DNA from 2 places in the Paraburkholderia sp. MM5482-R2 genome. Region 1 is predicted to be linked to the other one. Evidence: riboswitches for the same ligand, from Rfam matches in the RefSeq annotation. Region 1 holds a riboswitch; the other holds the start of a gene.
The links. A riboswitch is a leader RNA that binds a small molecule or an ion and turns the genes downstream of it on or off. The one in region 1 is predicted to bind cobalamin.
Positions count from the first base shown of each region.

Region 2: it holds a riboswitch for cobalamin, as region 1 does, so the genes downstream of both, OKW37_RS07985 (TonB-dependent receptor domain-containing protein) here and cobW (cobalamin biosynthesis protein CobW) in region 1, are expected to answer to the same signal.

Region 1 is NZ_JBNDLP010000003.1:1,915,097-1,918,501, forward strand. Features, by position in the region: gene cobN (cobaltochelatase subunit CobN) at 1-637, opposite strand, end outside; gene cobW (cobalamin biosynthesis protein CobW) at 652-1,743, opposite strand; cobalamin riboswitch at 1,946-2,223, opposite strand; cobalamin riboswitch at 2,304-2,563, shown strand; partial or broken gene cobA (uroporphyrinogen-III C-methyltransferase) at 2,759-3,405, shown strand, end outside.
Region 2 is NZ_JBNDLP010000002.1:1,068,160-1,071,564, forward strand. Features, by position in the region: gene OKW37_RS07965 (EVE domain-containing protein) at 1-403, opposite strand, end outside; RNA gene ssrS (6S RNA) at 545-726, opposite strand; gene OKW37_RS07975 (cell division protein ZapA) at 793-1,107, opposite strand; gene OKW37_RS07980 (ATPase) at 1,104-1,463, opposite strand; cobalamin riboswitch at 1,684-1,948, shown strand; gene OKW37_RS07985 (TonB-dependent receptor domain-containing protein) at 2,040-3,405, shown strand, end outside.

The DNA of each region.
Region 1 (3,405 bases):
GATGCGCCTTGTAGAACAGAATCGCGACGACCGGCGCGTCTTGCCGCCAACGCGCCTGCCAGTCGGCGACGATGGGGGTATCACGCTCGGGGTGATACAGCGACGCGGCCGGCAACGCGCGCGGCGGATCGGGTTCGCGCCCCCAGTCGAGCGCGCGATACGCGATGCAGCGCAAAAACGCCTCGGCGTTCTGCGGACCGCCCTCGCGCAGATAGCGCCACAGCTGCTGACACAACTCGGCGCTCGCGGTGCTGCGCGCGAGCAGGTTCGGGTCTTCCTGCAGATCGCCGGAAAACATCGCGAGTGTTTGCTGTTTGCGCTGCGCGAGCGCGACCACCTGCTCGATGCCGTACGGCCAATACGTTTCGCCGCCGAGATGATCGACGACGACCACGCGCGCATGCTGCAACACGTCGTCCAGATAGAAATCGACCGAGGCAGGCTGACGCAGATACGTGACGTTCGCGAGCCGCACGCTCGGAAAGCCGTCGCCGAGACGCGGCACTACGCTCGCGAGCAGCGACAGCGTGGTGTCGGCGGAACTGAGCACGACGATCTCGGCGGGCTGCTGATCGATGCGGATCACGCCCTGCGTATCGTCGACGAAGCCGCCCGGCGTCGTGCGCAGCAGATGCATGCTGGGGCGCCCGTTTATGCCGTCGCGTTCGACGTCGCGCCGAGCGCCGCGTCGAACGCCTGTTGCAGCGCGTGCTGGTCGAGGTCTGCGCCGATCAGCACGAAGCGGCTCAACGCGCCGTCGCCATTTTCACCCGCTTGCCAGCGCCGGTCGAAGTAGCTGTCGAAGCGCCGGCCCACGCCCTGGATCACGAGACGCATCGCCGCGCCCTGCAGTGCCGCGAAGCCTTTGACACGGTAAATCGTGTGGGTTTCGACGAGCGCCTGCAAGGCGGCGAGCGCCGCGTCGCGCGACGGTACGGATGCCTGCACGACGACCGAATCGAATTCATCGTGGTGATGATCGGGGTCGTCGGCGGAACCGTGGTGGTCATGACGCAGGTGGATCGTCTCTTCCGACGCCGCTTCGAGGCCCAGCAGCGTATGCAGGTCGAGCCGCCCCTGCTGAGCGCGCACGATCTTCACCTGCGGCGGAATCTCCGCGCGGATCGCGGCTTCGACCTCGTGCTGCCGCGCGTCGTCGATCAGATCGGTCTTGTTCAGAATCACCAGGTCGGCCGCCGACAATTGGTTTTCGAACAGTTCATGCAGCGGCGACTCGTGATCGAGATTCGGATCGGCCTTGCGCTGCGCATCGACGGCGAGCGGGTTATCGGCGAACTGGCCGCTCGCGGCGGCCGGGCCGTCCACCACCGTCACCACCGCGTCGACCGTGAAGCCATTGCGGATCTGCGGCCAGTTGAACGCCTGCACGAGCGGCTTCGGCAACGCGAGCCCCGACGTTTCGATCAGCACGTGATCGAGTTCATCGCGGCGCTCCGCGAGCTTTTCCATCACCGGGAAAAATTCTTCCTGCACGGTGCAGCACAAACAACCGTTCGCGAGTTCATACAATTGCCCTTCGGTCTCGACGCCGTTTTCATCGCAACCGATGCCGCAGCCCCTGAGGATTTCGCCGTCGATGCCGAGCTCGCCGAACTCGTTGACGATCACCGCGATGCGCTTGCCGCCCGCATGCTGAAGAATGTGCCGCAGCAGCGTGGTTTTGCCGCTGCCGAGAAAGCCCGTGACGATCGTGACGGGGATCTTGCGCAATTGAGTTTGCATCGTGAGGTCCATCCCTTGGCGTTGATCGGTATGCCGGAAAGTCCGCGCGTGGGTCCGCGTCGGCTGGCGAATGGAGCGAATGAAGCACGCGCAGCAGTACCAGCGATCACCAGACACGGGGACGAACGACGGCATTGCCGCGACAACGGAAATACAGAAAGCGGAACTGAGGTCATGAACGCGCCGCCGCATCCCCGCGGCGGTCGTTCTGCTTCTTTGGGCCGGTATCCGGGCTGGCGAAAGCGCCGCTTCCCCTTCCCGGCCGAGTGGTTTCTCGTCCAGTGGTGAAATGTCCACGCGAGCTTGCGCGAGGACATCGAAGCCGGCACTGCGGTGCCCGGCTATCAAGCCGGAACCGCTTTTCGCTTACCGTTGCGGGGACAGCACAGGTTAGCCGCTCCAGAGCAGGTGGCTCCCTGTTTCCCGTTTAACTGCATGCGCACGAGCGCGCATGCGAGCACCCAAAGTGCGTGCGAGTGTAGGCCCGCGGCGTTGCGCAGTCAAGCAACGCACCGAGCCGGAAAGCGCCGCCGAGGCTTATCCGGCAAGGCGCCATGTGCTATCGTATGCGCGCGTTTGGTGCCCGCACATGCGCTCGCGTGTGCAGTTAAACGGGAAACAGGCAGCGCCTCGCGCGTTCAACCTGTGCTGTCCCCGCAACGGTAAGCGACCTGCGGCGCGCGATTCGATTCGCCTTCGATTCCGCCGTGCCGCGCATGCGTTTTTTGATGCCACTGTCCCGCGAATCCACAAACCGGGACGGGAAGGCGAAGCGCATGAGGCCGCCAGCCCGGATACCGGCCAGACGCGGAGGCGGTGCCGCATTGCATCCGTGCATCACGCGGCGCCGCCGGCCGCCGGAATCCGCGGGGAACGGATGTGAAGGCGTAGCAGCGCGGCATCGCGCGTGCCCGGATTCGCAGTTCCGCATGACCTCTATATTCACCGCCGCGCGCGCTGTCGCACGCCGCGTCTCTTCTTCCATCACCGCATGGCGCGCGCCATGCACGCCGCGATGACGCGCGCCTGGCTGATCGGCGCCGGTCCCGGCGACGTCGAACTGATCACGCTGAAGGCCACCCGTGCGCTCGCGCAGGCCGATGTCGTGCTCGTCGACGATCTGGTGAATCCCGACGTGCTGCAGTTCGCGCGCACCGACGCGCAAGTCGTGTACGTCGGCAAGCGCGGCGGCCATCCGTCGACGCCGCAAGCCGACATCGTCGCGCAAATGCTCGGGCATCTGCGCGCGGGGCGCAGCGTCGCGCGGCTCAAGGGCGGCGATCCGTTCGTGTTCGGCCGCGGCGGCGAAGAGTTGCAGGCGCTGCAGGCCGCGGGTATCGAAGTCGACGTGATCAACGGCATCACGGCTGGCATCGCGGCGCCCGCGGCGCTCGGTATCGCGGTCACGCATCGTGATCACGCGCAGGGCGTCGTGTTCGTCACCGGCCACGGCGCCGGCGGCAGTGGCGAACCGGACTGGGCCGCGCTCGCCGCGACGCGCATGACGCTGGTGATCTATATGGGCATGCGCCGGCTCGGCGAGATCGCCCGCGCATTGCTCGCGGCCGGCATGTCCGCCGACACGCCGTGCGCGGCGATCGAGTCGGCGACGCGGCCTGAGCAGCGTCATGTGCTCGCGCCGCTTCGCGAGTTCGCCGAGGC
Region 2 (3,405 bases), on a different contig from region 1:
ACAGGCGGTTGCCTTTGGCGAGCACGCGCATGTCCTGCAATTCGGCATGCTCGCGCAGCGCGGCAAGCGGAATCAGCGCGATTTTCTTCTTGAACACGACGTCGACGAGCATCCAGCGCGGCGTTTCCGGCGACGATTTCGCGTCGTAGTACGAGCTCTTTTTATCGAACTGCGTAGGGTCCGGATACGCGGTCGACGAGACCTCCGCGATGCCCGCGATGCCGGGCTCCGGACAGCTCGAATGATAGAAGAGCACGCCGTCGCCGACCTGCATCACGTCGCGCATGAAGTTGCGCGCCTGATAGTTGCGTACGCCGGTCCACGGCAAGGTGCGATGAGGTGCGTTGGCGAGGTCGTCGATGCTTGCTTCGTCCGGTTCGGACTTCATCAGCCAGTAGCGCATGAATCGGAGTGAGCGTGTGAGATTGAACGAAGCGCAACAACAGCAGGCGCGTACGGAAAAGCCCCTGAAAAAGGCGCTCAAACGAAAAAACGACGGCCAAAGAAAAACGGCATCGAACCGAAGTCCGATGCCGTTCCAGATAAGGTCCCCGCCTTAGCCGCTAGGCCGGCATCCTGAACCGAGGGTTCAGAATTGGTCGCAGTTAGCAACACTTCGGGTACATCAGACTGAGTGACGCGCACACCCGTGCTACAAATTTCCGCAACCGTGCACATGGCATTGGTTCAAGGAATGTATGACCTTGGCGAACCAGGCAGGGAAGCTAAACCGATGAAGCTACAACCCAAACCGTTCAACACGTGACCGATTCGAAACCGGCCCACTACTGCTTACTGCAAGCTGTACTGCTCGATCACAGTACCTAGCTGTTCGTTCATTTGCTGCATTGTACGCCGGATTTCTTCAGCGGGAAATGCTTCTCCGTGTCGCACGCTGCTTTGCAGCTTAAGCAGTTCCGATGCCAGCGACAGCGCAGCCATCACCGCGATGCGATCGGTGCCGCGCACGTTGCTGCCGCTGCGGATTTTCTTCATCTCGGCGTCGACGCGCGCGACCGCCTCGAGCAGCGCGCCTTCCGTTTCCGGCGAGCAGGCGAGACGATAGGGTACTTCGAGAATCGATACTTCGATCTGCTTGGTGGTCATGCGCTTTCTCCGTGTCGGCTCACGTCGCTTTCCGCTTCCTCGTGTCCGGGCTGGGCGGACTCGAGCAGATCGAGCTGGTTATCCGGTTCGCTGCTCGCGCGTGCGCGCGGCAATTTTTCGAGAATCGCATTCAGGCGCACCTGAGCGTCGTCGATCTTGGCGGACAGCGCGTCGCGTTCCGCCTGCAGTGCGTCGCGCTCTTCGCGCAATTGCGCGAGTTCCGCATGCGTGGCTTGCACTTCGGCACGCGTTTGCGCGAGCTGCTCTTCGAGCGCGAGCCGCGCTTCGTTGTGGCGCTGGCTGATCGCAATCAGCTTGCCGATGTTCTGGGAGAGTGATTCGAGTTCGGTGAGCATGTGCTGCGTCCTCTAAAGACATCGCATTTTAGCGCGGAATATTACAGGTTCCGACAATTGTCTCGTTTCGAGACGTAACAGCATCGCTACGTGCAGGTTCGTTGCGTGTCGGGTCGTCGACCATAAGGTAAAAAACCGGTAATCCATCGGACAATAACCTGCATTCAACAGAACCGATTGCGCTCCGGTTGACCTTTCTTGACGCCCCGCGAGGCCGCTCGTAAACTTCCCGCACTCTGGTGCCCGCGCGCGCTTCTCGGCGCGCGCAGTTAAACGGGAAGCAGGACGCGCGCGGTGCCAAAACCGGATGCGCGAACCTGCGCTGCCCCCGCAACGGTAAGCGACCGCATGTGATGTGCTCATGCAGGTCGGTCCTGATCGCAAGGTTGGAAGTTCAACGTGCGAGTGTGCCACTGCGCGTCACGCGTGGGAAGGCGGGATCGATGTGTCGTAGCCCGGATACCGGCCAGAAAAGAGGGACGTCCCCCCGCGAAAACGCTAAACAAGGGGGCGCCTCGTGACGCGTCGGCCTGCGGGGAAGCAGGCCGCGCACGCTATCCACAGGAATGTCATCCCATGCTGTCCCCCATCGCCCGCGCAACGCTGCTCGGGTTCGCGAGCCTGCCGCTCGTCGTGCATGCGCAAAGCGCCGAGCCCGCGTCCGCGTCTGCGACGCCGTATTCGTCTTCATCGTCCGCCACGGATGCTACCGCCGCAAACGCTGCAATCGCTGCCAATGCCGCCTCCACCGATGCGCCGGGCAGCGTGCTGTCGCCGATCGTCGTGACCGCGCAACGCGGACCGCAAGCGTTGCGCGATGCGATCCCGCAGACTACGCAGTTCGATCAGCAGGACATCGCCGACACGACCGCGACCGATCTGCCCGGCCTGCTGCAACTCGCGCCAGGCGCGCAAATCTCGCGCACGGGTGGCCCCGGTTCGACCGCGAGCCTCTTTCTGCGCGGCGCATCGTCGACGCAATCGCTGCTGCTGATCGACGGCGTGCGCGTCGATTCGGTGAGTCTCGGCTCAGCTCAACTCGCGCAGATTCCGCTCGATCAGGTCGATCACGTCGAAGTGGTGAACGGCAACGTGTCGGCGTTGTATGGCTCGGGCGCGATCGGGGGCGTCGTGCAGGTGTTCACGAAAGACGGCGGCGATCATCCGCCGCGTTTCAATTTTTCGGTCGGCTACGGCAGCTATCACACGCAGACGCAAACGGCCGGCGTGAACGGCGCGCTCGATCAGGACGGCCGCACGACCATCAACATCTCGCTCGCGCGCACGAAGGACGACGGCTTTTCGTCGCTCAATCCGCTCGAGGCGCCGAACGCGAATCCGAACGCAAACGGCAATCTGAACGAGAGCATCAGCGCGTCGCTGCGTCACAAGTTCACCGACAGCTGGGACGCGGGCGTCAGCTATTTCCAGTCGAACAACGACAACAGCTACGACAATGCGTACGGCGAGCCCACCGATCTGAACAATCTCTATAGCAAGGTGCGTCAGGTGTCGGTATTCGCGAACGGCAAGCTGACCGACTGGTGGACCACCCACGTCACGCTCGCCGAGGGCGACGACCGCAGCGTGTCGAACACCAATGGCATCTACAACGGCCGCTTCGATACCGACAATCGCCAGTACACGTGGCAGAACGATTTCGCGCTCGCCGCGAACCAGAAGCTGCAACTCGGCTACGAGCATCTCGACCAGACGCTCGACTCCGACACGTTCGCCGCGCCCGACCGTCACGTCGATTCGGTCTTCGCGGGCTACAGCGCGCGCTTCGGCCGCAACCAGATTCAGGCCAACGTGCGACGCGACCAGTACTCCGATTTCGGTGGAGCGAACAGTTACTATCTCGGCTACGGATTCGACATCACGTCGCGCTGGAAGGTAACCGCAAGCTATTCGGATTCGTTCCGCGCGCCGAGCTTCGACG